2 linked regions of the Methylibium petroleiphilum PM1 genome follow. The main gene of each other region encodes a partner of the protein of the gene in region 2 in a complex. Links are inferred from orthologs where the notes say so. Each region holds a gene or a part of one and is shown on either strand. Other genes may lie near its edges.

Evidence for each region. Proteins that work in one complex are often made in the same cells at the same time.
Region 1: the proteins of holA (region 2) and holB are in contact, whole or in part, in a cryo-EM structure (PDB 8GIZ), measured with the Escherichia coli proteins. The link is inferred for Methylibium petroleiphilum PM1 from one-to-one orthologs.

What each region holds. Positions count from the first base shown.
Region 1 is NC_008825.1:1,986,890-1,992,037, forward strand. What follows is about bases 1-3,000. They hold holB (DNA polymerase III subunit delta'), read right to left. Parts: upstream 2,038-3,000; coding sequence 964-2,037; downstream 1-963. Other genes in these bases: MPE_RS09350 (TatD family hydrolase), read right to left, coding at 1-487; MPE_RS09355 (PilZ domain-containing protein), read right to left, coding at 578-964; tmk (dTMP kinase), read right to left, coding at 2,034-2,681; mltG (endolytic transglycosylase MltG), read right to left, coding at 2,678-3,000. In the rest of the region: more of mltG, read right to left, coding at 3,001-3,691; CAF17-like 4Fe-4S cluster assembly/insertion protein YgfZ, read left to right, coding at 3,736-4,707; MPE_RS09380 (DUF4936 family protein), read left to right, coding at 4,715-5,032; MPE_RS09385 (NRDE family protein), read left to right, coding at 5,020-5,148. UniProt on the Escherichia coli protein: Part of the beta sliding clamp loading complex, which hydrolyzes ATP to load the beta clamp onto primed DNA to form the DNA replication pre-initiation complex.
Region 2 is NC_008825.1:230,844-237,977, forward strand. What follows is about bases 1,967-4,804. They hold holA (DNA polymerase III subunit delta), read right to left. Parts: upstream 4,013-4,804; coding sequence 2,921-4,012; downstream 1,967-2,920. Other genes in these bases: MPE_RS01060 (EAL domain-containing protein), read right to left, coding at 1,967-2,174; MPE_RS01065 (methylamine utilization protein), read right to left, coding at 2,176-2,760; MPE_RS01075 (LPS-assembly lipoprotein LptE), read right to left, coding at 4,025-4,534; leuS (leucine--tRNA ligase), read right to left, coding at 4,540-4,804. Also shown: more of MPE_RS01060, read right to left, coding at 1-1,966; more of leuS, read right to left, coding at 4,805-7,134. UniProt on the Escherichia coli protein: Part of the beta sliding clamp loading complex, which hydrolyzes ATP to load the beta clamp onto primed DNA to form the DNA replication pre-initiation complex.

The sequences.
Region 1 (5,148 bases), 1.8 Mb from region 2 along the record:
CGGTGAAGCAGTGGAAGACACCGGTCACGCCGCCCTCGGGGCCGGCGCCCTCCTCGCGCAAAATCGCCAGCGTGTCGTCGCTGGCGCTGCGGGTGTGGATGATCAGCGGCAGGCGGCTCTCTCGCGCGGCCCGGATGTGGACGCGAAAGCGCTCGCGCTGCCAGGCCATGTCGGCCACGCTGCGCTCTCCGAGGCGGTAGTAGTCGAGCCCGGTCTCGCCGATCGCGACAACGCGCGGCTGTGCCGCTAGCGCCAGCAGATCCGCGACACTGGGCTCCCGCACGCCCTCGTTGTCGGGGTGCACGCCGGCGCTGCACCAGAAGTTGTCGTGCCCCATGGCAAGCGCATGGACGGTGTCGAACTCTTCGAGCGTGGTGCAGATGCACAGGGCGCGATCGACCCGCTCACGCGCCATCGCAGCGCGGATGGACGGCAAATCGGCCTGCAGTTCGGGGAAGCTCAGGTGGCAATGGGAGTCGACGAACATCGCGGGCAGATTCGTCAGAAGGAATTCAGCGGAATGATCGGCGTGGCGCGGGCGGGCCGCCCTCTTCGACTCGGCCGATCCGGCCGCCGGCTAGATGGTCTGCGTCGGCTTGGCCGAGGAGATCGAGGTGCCGAGGATTTCCTCGATCTTGACCTTCAGCAGGCGGGTCTTCTCGTCGGTCGGAAAGCGGACACCGACGCCTTGCGTGCGGCCCCCCGATGCGTTGGCCGGCGTGACCCAGCCGATCTTTCCGGCCACCGGATAGCGCTGCGGGTCGTCGGGCAGCGAGAGCAGCAGGTAGATGTCCTCGCCGAGCCGGTATTCGCGCGTGGTGGGCACGAACAGGCCGCCTTCGGCGAACAGCGGGATGTAGGCGGCGTACAGCGCGCCCTTCTCGCGGAACACGAGCTGGATCACGCTCGGGCGTGCGCTGTTGGCAGCAGCGCTGGCGGGGCCCCGGGCGTTCGATTCGTTCATCACTTCAGTGTAGCCAATGACGGGCGGCGCGAGTGTTGCGCATCGCCTTCTTTGCCGGGCCGCAACGCCGCGCGCACCCGCAAGACCAGGGCTTCCACGCCGAGGCCTGCGTTCCATGGATGCTCGGCGTGTCGAGCCGCACGGCGCAGGTCTGCGGAGCAATCGGTCAGTCGCGCCACGTCGCCGCCGGCCGGCAGGCCGTCGGCCGGGAAGTAGCGGGGCAATGCCCCGACCGCGATCGCCAGTGCATCGTGGCAGAGCTTCTGCAAGGCATCGATCGCAATCGGCAGCGGCCAGGTCGCCAAGGTGGCGGCCTGGCCTGCCAGCACCTCGCGCGGCAAGCGCAGCCAGGCCGGTGCATCCACCCCCAACGCGAGCCGCTCGTGCGCTTCCAGCGGCTGGCCGCCAGCCGCCGCCAGCAACACCTCGGGTTGCGCGACCTGCCGTGCGGCCAGCCAGCCGGCCGCGACATCGGGCGCTGGCAACGGCACGCGCAGGGATTGGCAGCGGCTGCGCACCGTCGGCAGCAGACGCTGCGGCGCGGCGCTGGCCAGCACGAAACGCGCCCTTCCCGGCGGCTCTTCCAGCGTCTTCAGCAAGGTGTTGGCGCTCGCGGGGTTCATGCGTTCGGCCGGGTAGATCACCGTCACCTTGGCGCCGCCACGCGACGAAGTCTGCTGGGCAAAGGCCACGGCCGCGCGGACCGCCTCGACCTTGATCTCGCGGCTGGGCTTGGCCTTGCTCTTGCCGCCCTCGCCGTCGGCGGCCTCGTCGCTCCCCGACCATCCCAGCGCCTCCTGGAGTGCCTCGGGGACCAGGACCATCAGGTCGGGATGGGTGCGAGCCGCGATCAGCCGGCAGGCCGCACACCCCCGACAGGCGCGGCCACCGGGGCGCGCCGCCGGGTCATCGCCTTCGCACAGCCAGGCCGCCGCCACCGTGAGTGCCAGCTCGAACTGCCCTACCCCTTGCATGCCGTGCAGCAGCAAGGCATGACCGCGCGTGCCGTGCAGCGCCTGCGCGAGCGGGGCCTCGAGCCAGGGCAGCAGCCCGTCGTCGGAACTGGCGCTCACCAGCCCCGCTCCGCCAGCATGGCTGCGATCTGCACCGCCACCTGGTCGCGCGATTGCGAGGCGTCGATGCGCACGAAGCGCTCCGGCTGGGCCTCGAAACGTGCCCGATAGCCGTCGCGTACGCGATGGAAGAAGGCCTCGTCCTGCCGCTCGAAGCGGTCCGGCGTGCGAGCCGCCACCAAGCGCTGCGCCGCGACAGCCGGATCCAGGTCGAACCACAGCGTCAGGTCGGGTTGGCGCAGCCCGCCGGGGCCGCGCTGTACCCAGCTCTCCAGCGTGGTCAGCACCGCAAGGTCGAAGCCGCGGCCAGCCCCCTGGTAGGCGAAGGTCGCATCGGTGAAGCGGTCGCACAGCACCACGGCGCCGCGCTCGAGTGCAGGCGCGATGCACTGCTGCAGATGGTTGCGCCGCGCCGCGAAGATCAGCAGCGCCTCGGTCAGCGCATCCATGCCCTGGTGCAGCACCAGATCCCTCAGGGTCTCGGCGAGGGGTGTGCCGCCCGGCTCGCGGGTGCGCACGACCTCCAGGCCGCGGCGCTGCCAGCGCTCGGCCACGGCATCGAGGTGGCTCGACTTGCCAGCGCCGTCGATGCCCTCGAAGCTGATGAAGCGCCCGGACGGCGGCGCGAGGGGGGCGGCGCTCATGGCGCGGCGCCGCGGCCGCCGCCGCGCTGGTATCGGTTCACGGCCCGATTATGGTCGGCGAGGTTTTCGCTGAACTGGCTGCTGCCGTCGCCCCGGGCGACGAAGTACAGCGCCCGGCTCGTCTCCGGCCGCACCGCCGCGATCAACGAGGCCTTGCCCGGCATCGAGATCGGTGTTGGGGTCAGGCCCGTGCGCAGGTAGGTGTTGTAGGGCGTGTCGGCCTGCAGGTCGCGCCGCCGCAGGTTGCCGTCGAAGGCCTCGCCGAGCCCGTAGATCACCGTGGGGTCGGTCTGCAGCGGCATGCCGATGCGCAGCCGGTTCACGAACACGCTGGCGACCTTGCCGCGGTCTGCCGTCTGGCCCGTCTCCTTCTCGATGATCGACGCCAGCGTCAGGGCCTCTTCGGGGCTCTTCAGCGGCGTGTCGGGCATCCGCTCGAGCCAGGCCGCCTCGAGGCGGCGCTGCATCGCGCGGTGGGCACGCTGCAGCACGGCGAGGTCGCTCGCCCCCTTGCTGTAGGCGTAGGTGTCGGGGAAGAACCAGCCCTCCGGCGATCGGCCCGGTGAGCCCAGCGCCGCCATCACTTCGGCATCGTTCATCGAGGCTGTGTCCGGCTTCAGCGCCTCGGCCTTCGCGAGCTCGGCGCGGAACTGCCGGAAGGTCCAGCCTTCGATCAGCCGCACGGTGGCCTGGGCCTCGTCGCCGCGCACCATCTTGTTCAGCAGCGCGAGCGGCGTGGTGCCCGGGCCGATCTCGTAGCTGCCCGCGCGGATCTTGCGCGCTTGGCCGGACCAGCGGAACCACTCGTAGAGCAGCAGCGGCGGCGCGCGGACCCCTGCGTCGACCCACCCCTGGGCGATCTCGCGTGGCGACGTGCCCGGCTCCACCGACAGCTCGACGCTGGGCGAGGCCAGCGCCAGGGGCTGCGTCAGCCACCAGGCCGCCAGACCGCCGCCAGCGAACGCCAGCACCAACAGCAGGAACAGCCCTCGCTTCAGTGCGCGCTTCATCGTCGGGAGAGAACTTTCATGTCGACGCTGATGATAATCAGGCCATGTCGACCCCTCTCCCCTCCAGCACCTCCGTGGCCGACGGCGCCGTGCGCCTGCTGCACAGCGGAGTGATCCGCGCGGCCGGTGCCGACGCCGCGAGCTTCCTGCACGGCCAGCTCACCAACGACATGACTGGACTGGGCCTGGGCGAGGCCCGGCTCGCCGCCTACTGCTCGCCGAAGGGCCGCATGCTTGCGAGCTTCGTGGCCTTCAAGCGCAGCCACGACGAGATCTGGCTGGCCTGCCGCAGCGATGTGCTGCCCGCGACCCTCAAGCGCCTGCGCATGTTCGTGCTGCGTGCCAAGGCGCAACTGAGCGAAGGGGGCGACGACGCCGTGCTGGTGGGGTTGGCCGGCCGCAGCGCCGCGGCCTGGCTGGCGCAGGTGCTGCCAGCGGCGGTGAACGGCGCGGTCTGGTCGCGGCATGCGCTGGACGACGCGCTGCTGGTCCGGCTGCCCGACGGCGCTGGCCAGGCGCGCTGGCTGTGGGCCGGCCCCGCGGCGCAAACCGACGCGGTGCTGAATGCCCTGCCGGCCCTCGCACTGGAGCGCTGGGACTGGCTCGAGGTGCACAGCGGCGTCGCGCCCATCGTGGCGAACACCGTCGAGGCCTTCGTGCCGCAGATGCTGAACTACGAGCTGGTGGGCGGCGTGAACTTCCAGAAGGGCTGCTACCCCGGGCAGGAGATCGTCGCGCGCAGCCAGTACCGCGGCACGATCAAGCGCCGCGCCGCGCTCGTGCACGGCGACGCCGCCGCCCTGCCCGGCCAGGAAGTGTTCTGGAGCGGTGATGACGCCCAACCCAGTGGGCTGATCGCGCTGGCGGCGCCGGCACCCGGCGGCGGGTGGGATGCGCTGGTCGAGCTGAAGCTCTCGGCGCTCGACGACGGCAGCCTGCACCTCGGCAGCAGCGGCGGCGCCAGGTTGCAGCCGCTGGCGCTGCCCTACGCGGTGCCGCGCGAGAACGCGGCCTGAAGCGGCGATGCAGGCTGTCTCACCGATGGGGCGGCACGCGCTGTTCATCTATTACCGCGTTCGCGACGTGCACGCCGACGAGTTGATGGCGGCTGCGACGGCAATGCAGATCACCCTTCAGGCGGCCCATCCGGCGCTCGATGTGCGTCTGCTGCGCCGGCCTGAAGCGCAGGAGGGTCTGCACACCTGGATGGAGACCTACGGCCTGCCGCCCGACGCTGATCCGGCTGCGCTGGCGGCCGATGTCGAGCGGGCCGCTCGGGGGCTTGCGCCCTGGCTGGTCGGCGCTCGCCACGTCGAGCATTTCGTCGCATGTGCCTCGTAGCACTGGCGCTCGACCAGGACCGGCGTTTCCCGCTGGTGCTGGCGTCCAACCGCGACGAGTTCTTCGATCGTCCGACCGCGCGATTGGCCTGGTGGACGCCCCAGGGCGGCGGTCCC
Region 2 (7,134 bases):
CTCTGGTCGATCTTCAGCTCGTCGACCGGCAGGCGTTTGAGATAGGCCAGCGAGGAGTAGCCGGTCCCGAAGTCGTCGATCGACAGCTTGAAGCCCATCGCGTGCAGCCGCTCCAGCGTCTGCAGGGCGCGCTGCGGGTCGTCCATGATCGCGCTCTCGGTGATCTCGAGACACATCGAGCCCGGGTTCAACGCCAGGGTGTCGATCAGGCGCTGCATCTTGGCCGGCAGGTCCTGATCGAGCAGGTCGCGGGTCGACAGGTTCACCGAGATCTTCAGGGCCGGCGCACCGGCGTTCATCTGGCGCAGCACCATCGCGCTGCGCTCGATCATCCAGCCGGTCAGTACGCGGATGAAGCCGGTCTGCTCGGCGAACGGTATGAACTTGCCCGGCGGCACCAGGCCGCGCTGCGGGTGCTGCCAGCGCACCAGCGCTTCGGCGCCGAGCACCGCGCCGGTGGCGAGCGAGATCTTGGGTTGCAGGTAGAGGCGCAACTGGTCGCGGTCGACCGCGGTGCGCAGTTCGCTCAGCAGCGACAGCGATTCGTCGCTGCTCATGTCGAGAGCCGCGTCGTAGACCTTCACGCCGAGCTGGTGCTGCTTGGCCGCGTACATCGCCAGCTCGGCGCGGCTGACCAGCGTGTCCGCCTCGACGCCGTGCGCGGGGCAGCAGGCGATGCCGATGCCGGCACCCAGGTCGACGGTGTGGTCGTCCAGCGAGATCGGGCGCTCGAAGGCGCGCTGGATGCGCTGCGCGATGCCGAGCGCGAGCGCGATGTCGGCGCTCGGCATCAGCATCGCGAACTCGTCGCCACCCAGGCGCGCCACCACGTCGTTGCTGCGCCGTGCCTCCTGCGTCAGGCGCTTGGCCACCTCCTGCAGCAGCCGGTCGCCGAAGCGGTGCCCGAGCACGTCGTTGACATGCTTGAAGCGGTCCAGGTCGAGCATCAGCACCGCGCACGGTTCGTTGCGGGCCTGTGCGTGCTGGATCGCGGCTCGCAGGTCGGCGCGGAACTGCTCGCGGTTCGGCAGCTGCGTGAGCCCGTCCTCGAAGGCCAGCCGGCGCACCTCGCCTTCCCGTTCGCGCACCGCCAGGCGCATGGTCTCGAAGGCCTGCGCCAGCTCGCCGATCTCGTCGTCCGTGCGCGCCGGCACAGCCTGCTCGTAGTCGCCCTGGCCGAGCCGGCGTGCCGAGCCGGCCAGTGTCTTCAACGGGGTGGTGATGCGGCGCGCGGTGTAGACGCTGACGACCGCGAACACCGCGATCGCCACCAGCGTGAAGGCCAGCAGGATCCACTGCAGGCGACGGTAGGGCGCGGTGGCCTCGTCCAGCGAGCGCATCAACACGGCCACCGTCTGCGGCTCGCCCTCGCGGCCCAGCGGCATGTCGCGCGCCAGCAGGTGGCCGCTGAGTCGGCTGCCGCCGTCGTCGGTCAGCGTCAGGGTGGCGTGGCGCTCCTTCTGCGACATCTGGTGGGTGGCCTGCGTCTCGCGCGCCAGAAGCCATTGCTCGACGAGCTGCGGCGAGGCCGCCGGGTCCAGCGTGGACTGCAGCACGTCCCAGCGCGGCGGGCTGCCGCGCTGCGTGAGCAGCGCGACGTCGATCGACGACAGCTGCTGCATCTCCTGCAGCAGGCTCGCCTCGATGCGGAAGCCCATCGCGACCCAGCCGATCGTCAGCGGCGCCTTCACCGGCACGGCCACCAGCTGGTAGGGCTCGCCGTCCAGCAGGACCAGGCGCTGCGTGGCGTCGGGGGCCGTGGCCAGCTGCCGCAGCGTGGGCAGGAAGCGCTCGGCGCCGTCGTGCGTGGCGGCCTTCAGGTTGAAGCGGGCATCGGTGAACACCGCCAGGCTCGCGCCGATGCGATCGCCCTGGTTGGCCAGCGCCGAGGCCAGCGTCTCGCCGTCGTTGCTGGCCACGGCGGCGCGGAAGCCGAAGTCGGACGCCAGCAGCCGCGCTGCATCGGTGAGCCGCCCCGCGTTCTGCGCCAGCAGGTGCTCGAACACCCGCTCGGCGGTGCGCAGCTCGGCGTTCACGGCGCTGCGGGCGTTGACGCTGATGCTGTTGCCGATCAGCAGCAGGCTGGCCAGCTGCACCACCAGCAGCAGGCCCAGGAACAGCGCGACGATGCGGAACTGCAGGCGCTTGGGCGTCATGAAGGCCGGCAGTGGCATCTCAGGGGGCCTTCGCGTCCAGCTTCACCGCGGCGGTGGCGGGGGTGCTGCCGAGCTTCAGTGGCTGGACCGGTGCCGGCCCGTCCACACCCAGCAGCGCGTGCCAGGTCTGCAGCTGGTGGTCGCCCGCGGGCAGCTCGAGCTGGGCGCGCCCGGCGCTGTCGGTGCGGGCGAAGTAGGGCGTGTCGACCACCCGGACGTAGGCGGTCATCGCGTCATGGATGTTGCAGCCGAGCACCGCGGTGCCGGGCTTGTCGAACACCACCGGTGCGGCCGGCGTGCCGGCGTAGAGCTTGAGCTCGAAGGTCTTGGTCGGCGAGAACGAATAGACGTGGTGGCGCACAGTGTCGAAGTTCGGGAAGCTGACGGCGGTGCCTGTCTGCACCGCCAGCACCGCAGGCGTGAAGCGCTTGTTCTTCTGGCCCAGCTCGGCGCTGACCCCGGGGGGTGCGGTGGGCGGGGTGCCCTTGACCTGCACCGCCACCACGGCGTCGGCCAGTGGCGTGCCCTCTTCGTCGGTCACCGTGATCACCAGCGGCACGGCATGAGCCGGCAGGCCGGCCAGCAGCAGGAGCAGGGTGGGCAATCCGGACAAACGGCGGTGCAGAGGCTTCATGGACGGGCAGGAGGCGATGGCGGCCGATCCGGGCCGGCCGGCGCGCATGATGCGCGAGCGCGAGCAATGGGGTGTCAGCCAGGGATATCGGCCGCGCGCGGACGTCCTGAAGGCGCGGCGACCCGACGCCTCAGGCCTGCAGCACGAGCCGCTGCGACGGGGTGCCGCGCGGCAGCTGGGCCGCCTGCATCGATCCCGCCAGCTGCAGCGCCAGCCGCTGCAGGCCGATCCAGGGGTCCTGCGGCCACTGCGGGTGCTTCAGACCCTTGACCAGGCCGTCACAGACATGGGCGGCCTCGATCAGGTGGTCGATCGTGCCGTCGCCGAGCCGGGGCAGCGCGCGCTCGAAGAGGCGCTCCTTGAGGCCCCAGATGCGGTTCTCGCGCAGCGCCATCGGCAGCGGCTTGCCGGCCGCGACGGCGTCCTTGCAGCGCCGCAATGCACGGATGTCCTCGGCCAGCGTCCAGTGCACCAGCACGGCAGCTTCGCCCTCGGCGCGCAGGCCGTCGAGCATGCGCAGCACGCGCGAGACCTGGCCGGCCAGCACCGCCTCACCGAGCTTGAAGACGCTGTAGCGCGCCACATTCAGCACCGCCGCCTCGACCTGTTCGAAGCTCAGTTCGCCGGCCGGGTACAGCAGGCCGAGCTTGGTGAGCTCCTGCTGGGCCGCCAGCAGGTTGCCCTCGACCCGGTCGGCAAAGAAAGCCAGCGTGCGCTGCCCCTCCTCGTCGGCGGCGACGCGCTGGTTCTGCGCCGCGAGGCGCTGCGCGATCCACTGCGGCAGCGCCTGACGTTCCACCGGGTCGAGGCGCAGCGTCACGCCGGCCGATTCCAGCGCGCCGAACCAGGCACTGCCCGACTGCTGGCGGTCCAGCCGCGGCAGCGTGACCAGCGTCACCACGCCCTCGGGCAGGTGTTCGCAATAGTGCTGGAGCGCCTGCGACCCGTCCTTGCCCGGCTTGCCCGACGGGATGCGGATCTCGACGATCTTGGCCTCGGCGAACAGGCTCATCGAGCTGGCCGCGCCGAGCAGCGAACTCCAGTCGAAGTGCGCGCCGGCGACATGATGGACCTCGCGCTCGGTGTGCCCGGCATCGCGCGCCGCGGCGCGGATGGCGTCGCTCGCCTCCAGCGCCAGCAGCGGCTCGTCGCCGTGCAGCGTGTACAGCGGACGCAGGCCCTTCTTCAGATGCGCATCGAGCTGGTCGGGCTTGATCTGCATGCGCTTGCGAGCCTAAGGGGCCGGCACGGCGGCGAGCTGGCGCATCACCTGGTCGACGATGTCGCTCTGCATGCCGCGGTAGAGCATGGCCTCTTCCTGTTCCTTGGCGAGTGCGTTGGTCTCGTTGTAGCTCATGTCGCGGCTCAGCAGCAACTCGGTGTCGCGGATCAGCAGCCGCCCGCCCGGCGTGCGCAGGCGAAAGCGCAGCCGCGTGCGCAGCGTGAACTCGCGCACCTGCCCGGCGGCGGTCTGTGCGGCGACCGACTTGTCGCGCACGTCCTCCAGCGCCTCGAGCACCACCTGGGCCTGGGCCGGCGACTCGACCACGCGCGTCGTGCCGCTGGCCTCGATGCTGCGCCGCAATTGCTCGGTGAACGGCGAGCGCTGCGGGAAGCCGACCAGCTGCACCGTCGAGAAGCTCAGTTTCGGCGGGCGGCGCAGCTGGAAACCGCAGCCGGACAAAGCAAGGGCCGACAGCGCGAGCGCGGCCTTCAGCGTGGTGCGACGGTGCAGAGGCGACATGCGGCTCACACCACCACGTTGACCAGCCGGCCGGGCACCACCACCACCTTCTTCGGCGTGCGGCCCTCGGCGAACTTCGCGAGCTCGGGGCTGGCCAGCGCAGCGGCCTCGATCGCCGCCCGGTCGGCCGACGCGGGCACCTTCAGCGCACCGCGCAGCTTGCCGTTGACCTGCAGCACCAGCTCGATCTCGTCCTGCACCAGCGCCTGTTCGTCGACCGCCGGCCAGGGCGCGTCGAGCAGGTCGCCGTGGGCCGCGGCGTAGCCGAGGTCCTGCCACAGCGCGTGCGCGATGTGCGGCGCGGCGGGGTAGAGCGCACGCAACAGGATGCCCAGGCCCTCGCGCAGCGCCGCGCGGTCGGCGGCGGTGTCGGCGAGCGCGGCGCTTTCCAGCGCATTGAGCAGCTTCATCGCGCCGGAGACGACAGTGTTGTACTGCAGGCGGTCGTAGTCGTGGCTCACCTGGCGCAGCAGCAGATGCACGTCGCGCCGCAGGTCGATGGCGGCGCGCGAGGCGTCGGCGAAGTCGGTGCCGGCGGCCTGCACGGCCTCGCGCTGCTTCGTCGCGAAGGCCCACAGCCGGCGCAGATAGCGGAAGCTGCCCTCGGCACCCGAGTCCGACCACGCGGCGCTCTGGTCCGGCGGGCCGGCGAACATCGTGAACAGGCGCGCCGTGTCGGCGCCGAACTTCGCGATGATGTCGCGCGGCTCGACCACGTTGTTCTTCGACTTCGACATCTTCTCGATGCCGCCCAGCTGCACCGGCTGGCCGTCCTCGCGCGCGATCGCACCGACCGGATGGCCCTTGTCGTCGAACTGCACCTCCACTTCGCTGGGGTAGAACCAGCGCTTCTTGCCCGAGGCGTCCTCGCGGTAATAGGACTCGTTGAGCAGCATGCCCTGGGTGAAGAGCTTCGTGAACGGCTCGTCGAACTTGACCAGCCCGCAGTCGCGCATCGCCTTGGTCCAGAAGCGCGCGTACAGCAGGTGCAGCACCGCGTGCTCGATGCCGCCGATGTACTGGTCCATCGGCATCCAGTAGTCGTTGCGCGAGTCGACCATCGCCGCGTCGCTGTCGGGGCAGCAATAGCGCATGTAGTACCACGACGAATCGACGAAGGTGTCCATCGTGTCCGTCTCGCGCTTGGCCGGGGCGCCGCACTTCGGGCAGGCCACGTTCAGGAAGGCGGCGCTCTTGTTCAGCGGGTTGCCCGAGCCGTCGGGGATCAGGTCCTCGGGCAGCAGCACCGGCAGGTCCTGCTCGGGCACCGGCACGTCGCCGCACCCGGGGTTGTCGGACCCCGGTCCCGATCCGGTGCAATGGATGATGGGGATCGGCGTACCCCAGTAGCGCTGGCGGCTGATGCCCCAGTCGCGCAGGCGCCAGGTGGTCTTCTTGTCGCCCAGGCCCTGAGCGGCCAGCGCCGCGGCCACCGCGTCGACCGCCACCGGGTAGCTCAGTCCGCTCAGGTTGCCGGAGTTGATGGTCACGCCGCGCTGCTTGTCGGCATACCAGTCCTGCCAGTGGTCGTAGCTGAAGTGTTCGCCGTCGACGTGCACCACCTGCAAGATGTCGATGCCGTACTTCTTGGCGAACGCGAAATCACGCTCGTCGTGGGCCGGCACGCCCATCACGGCGCCGTCGCCGTAGCCCATCAGCACGTAGTTGCCGACCCACACCGGCACCGGCGCGCCGCTCAGCGGATGCTTCACGAACAAGCCGGTCGGCCGGCCTTCCTTGTCCTTGGTGGCCAGTTCGGCCTCGGTCGTGCCGCCGGCCTTGCAGGTTTCGATGAAGGCGGCGAGGTCCGGGTCCGAGGCAGCGGCATGCGTCGCCAGCGGGTGCTCGGGTGCGACCGCGCAGAAGGTCACGCCCATGATGGTGTCGGCACGCGTCGTGAAGACGTGCATCAGGCCGTCGCCGACCAACGTGCCGTCGGCGTCGCGGATCTCGTGCGGGAAGGCGAAGCGCACGCCGGCGCTCTTGCCGATCCAGTGCTCCTGCATCAGCCGCACGCGCTCGGGCCAGCCGTGCAGGAAGCCGGGGCTGGCCGGGTCGGCGACGTTGGCCAGCAGTTCGTCGGCGTACTGCGTGATCGCGAGGTAGTAGCCCGGGATCTCGCGCCGTTCCACCGGGGCGCCGCTGCGCCAGCCGCGGCCGTCGATCACCTGTTCGTTGGCGAGCACGGTCTGGTCGACCGGGTCCCAGTTCACGACCTGTGTCTTCTTGTAGGCGATGCCCTTCTCGAGCAGCTTCAGGAAGAACCACTGATTCCACTTGTAGTAATCCGGGTCGCAGGTGGCGACCTCGCGCGACCAGTCGAAGGCCAGCCCGAGCGGTTGCATCTGCGACTTCATGTCGGCGATGTTGTCGCGCGTCCACTGCGCCGGCGCCACCTTCTTGTCGATCGCCGCGTTCTCCGCCGGCAGGCCGAAGGCGTCCCAGCCCATCGGCATCAGGACGTTGTAGCCCTTCATGCGCAGGTAGCGCGCCATCATGTCGTTGATGGTGTAGTTGCGCACGTGGCCCATGTGCAGCTTGCCGCTGGGGTAGGGCAGCATCGAGCAGGCGTAGAACTTCGGGCGGCTCGTGTCCTCGAC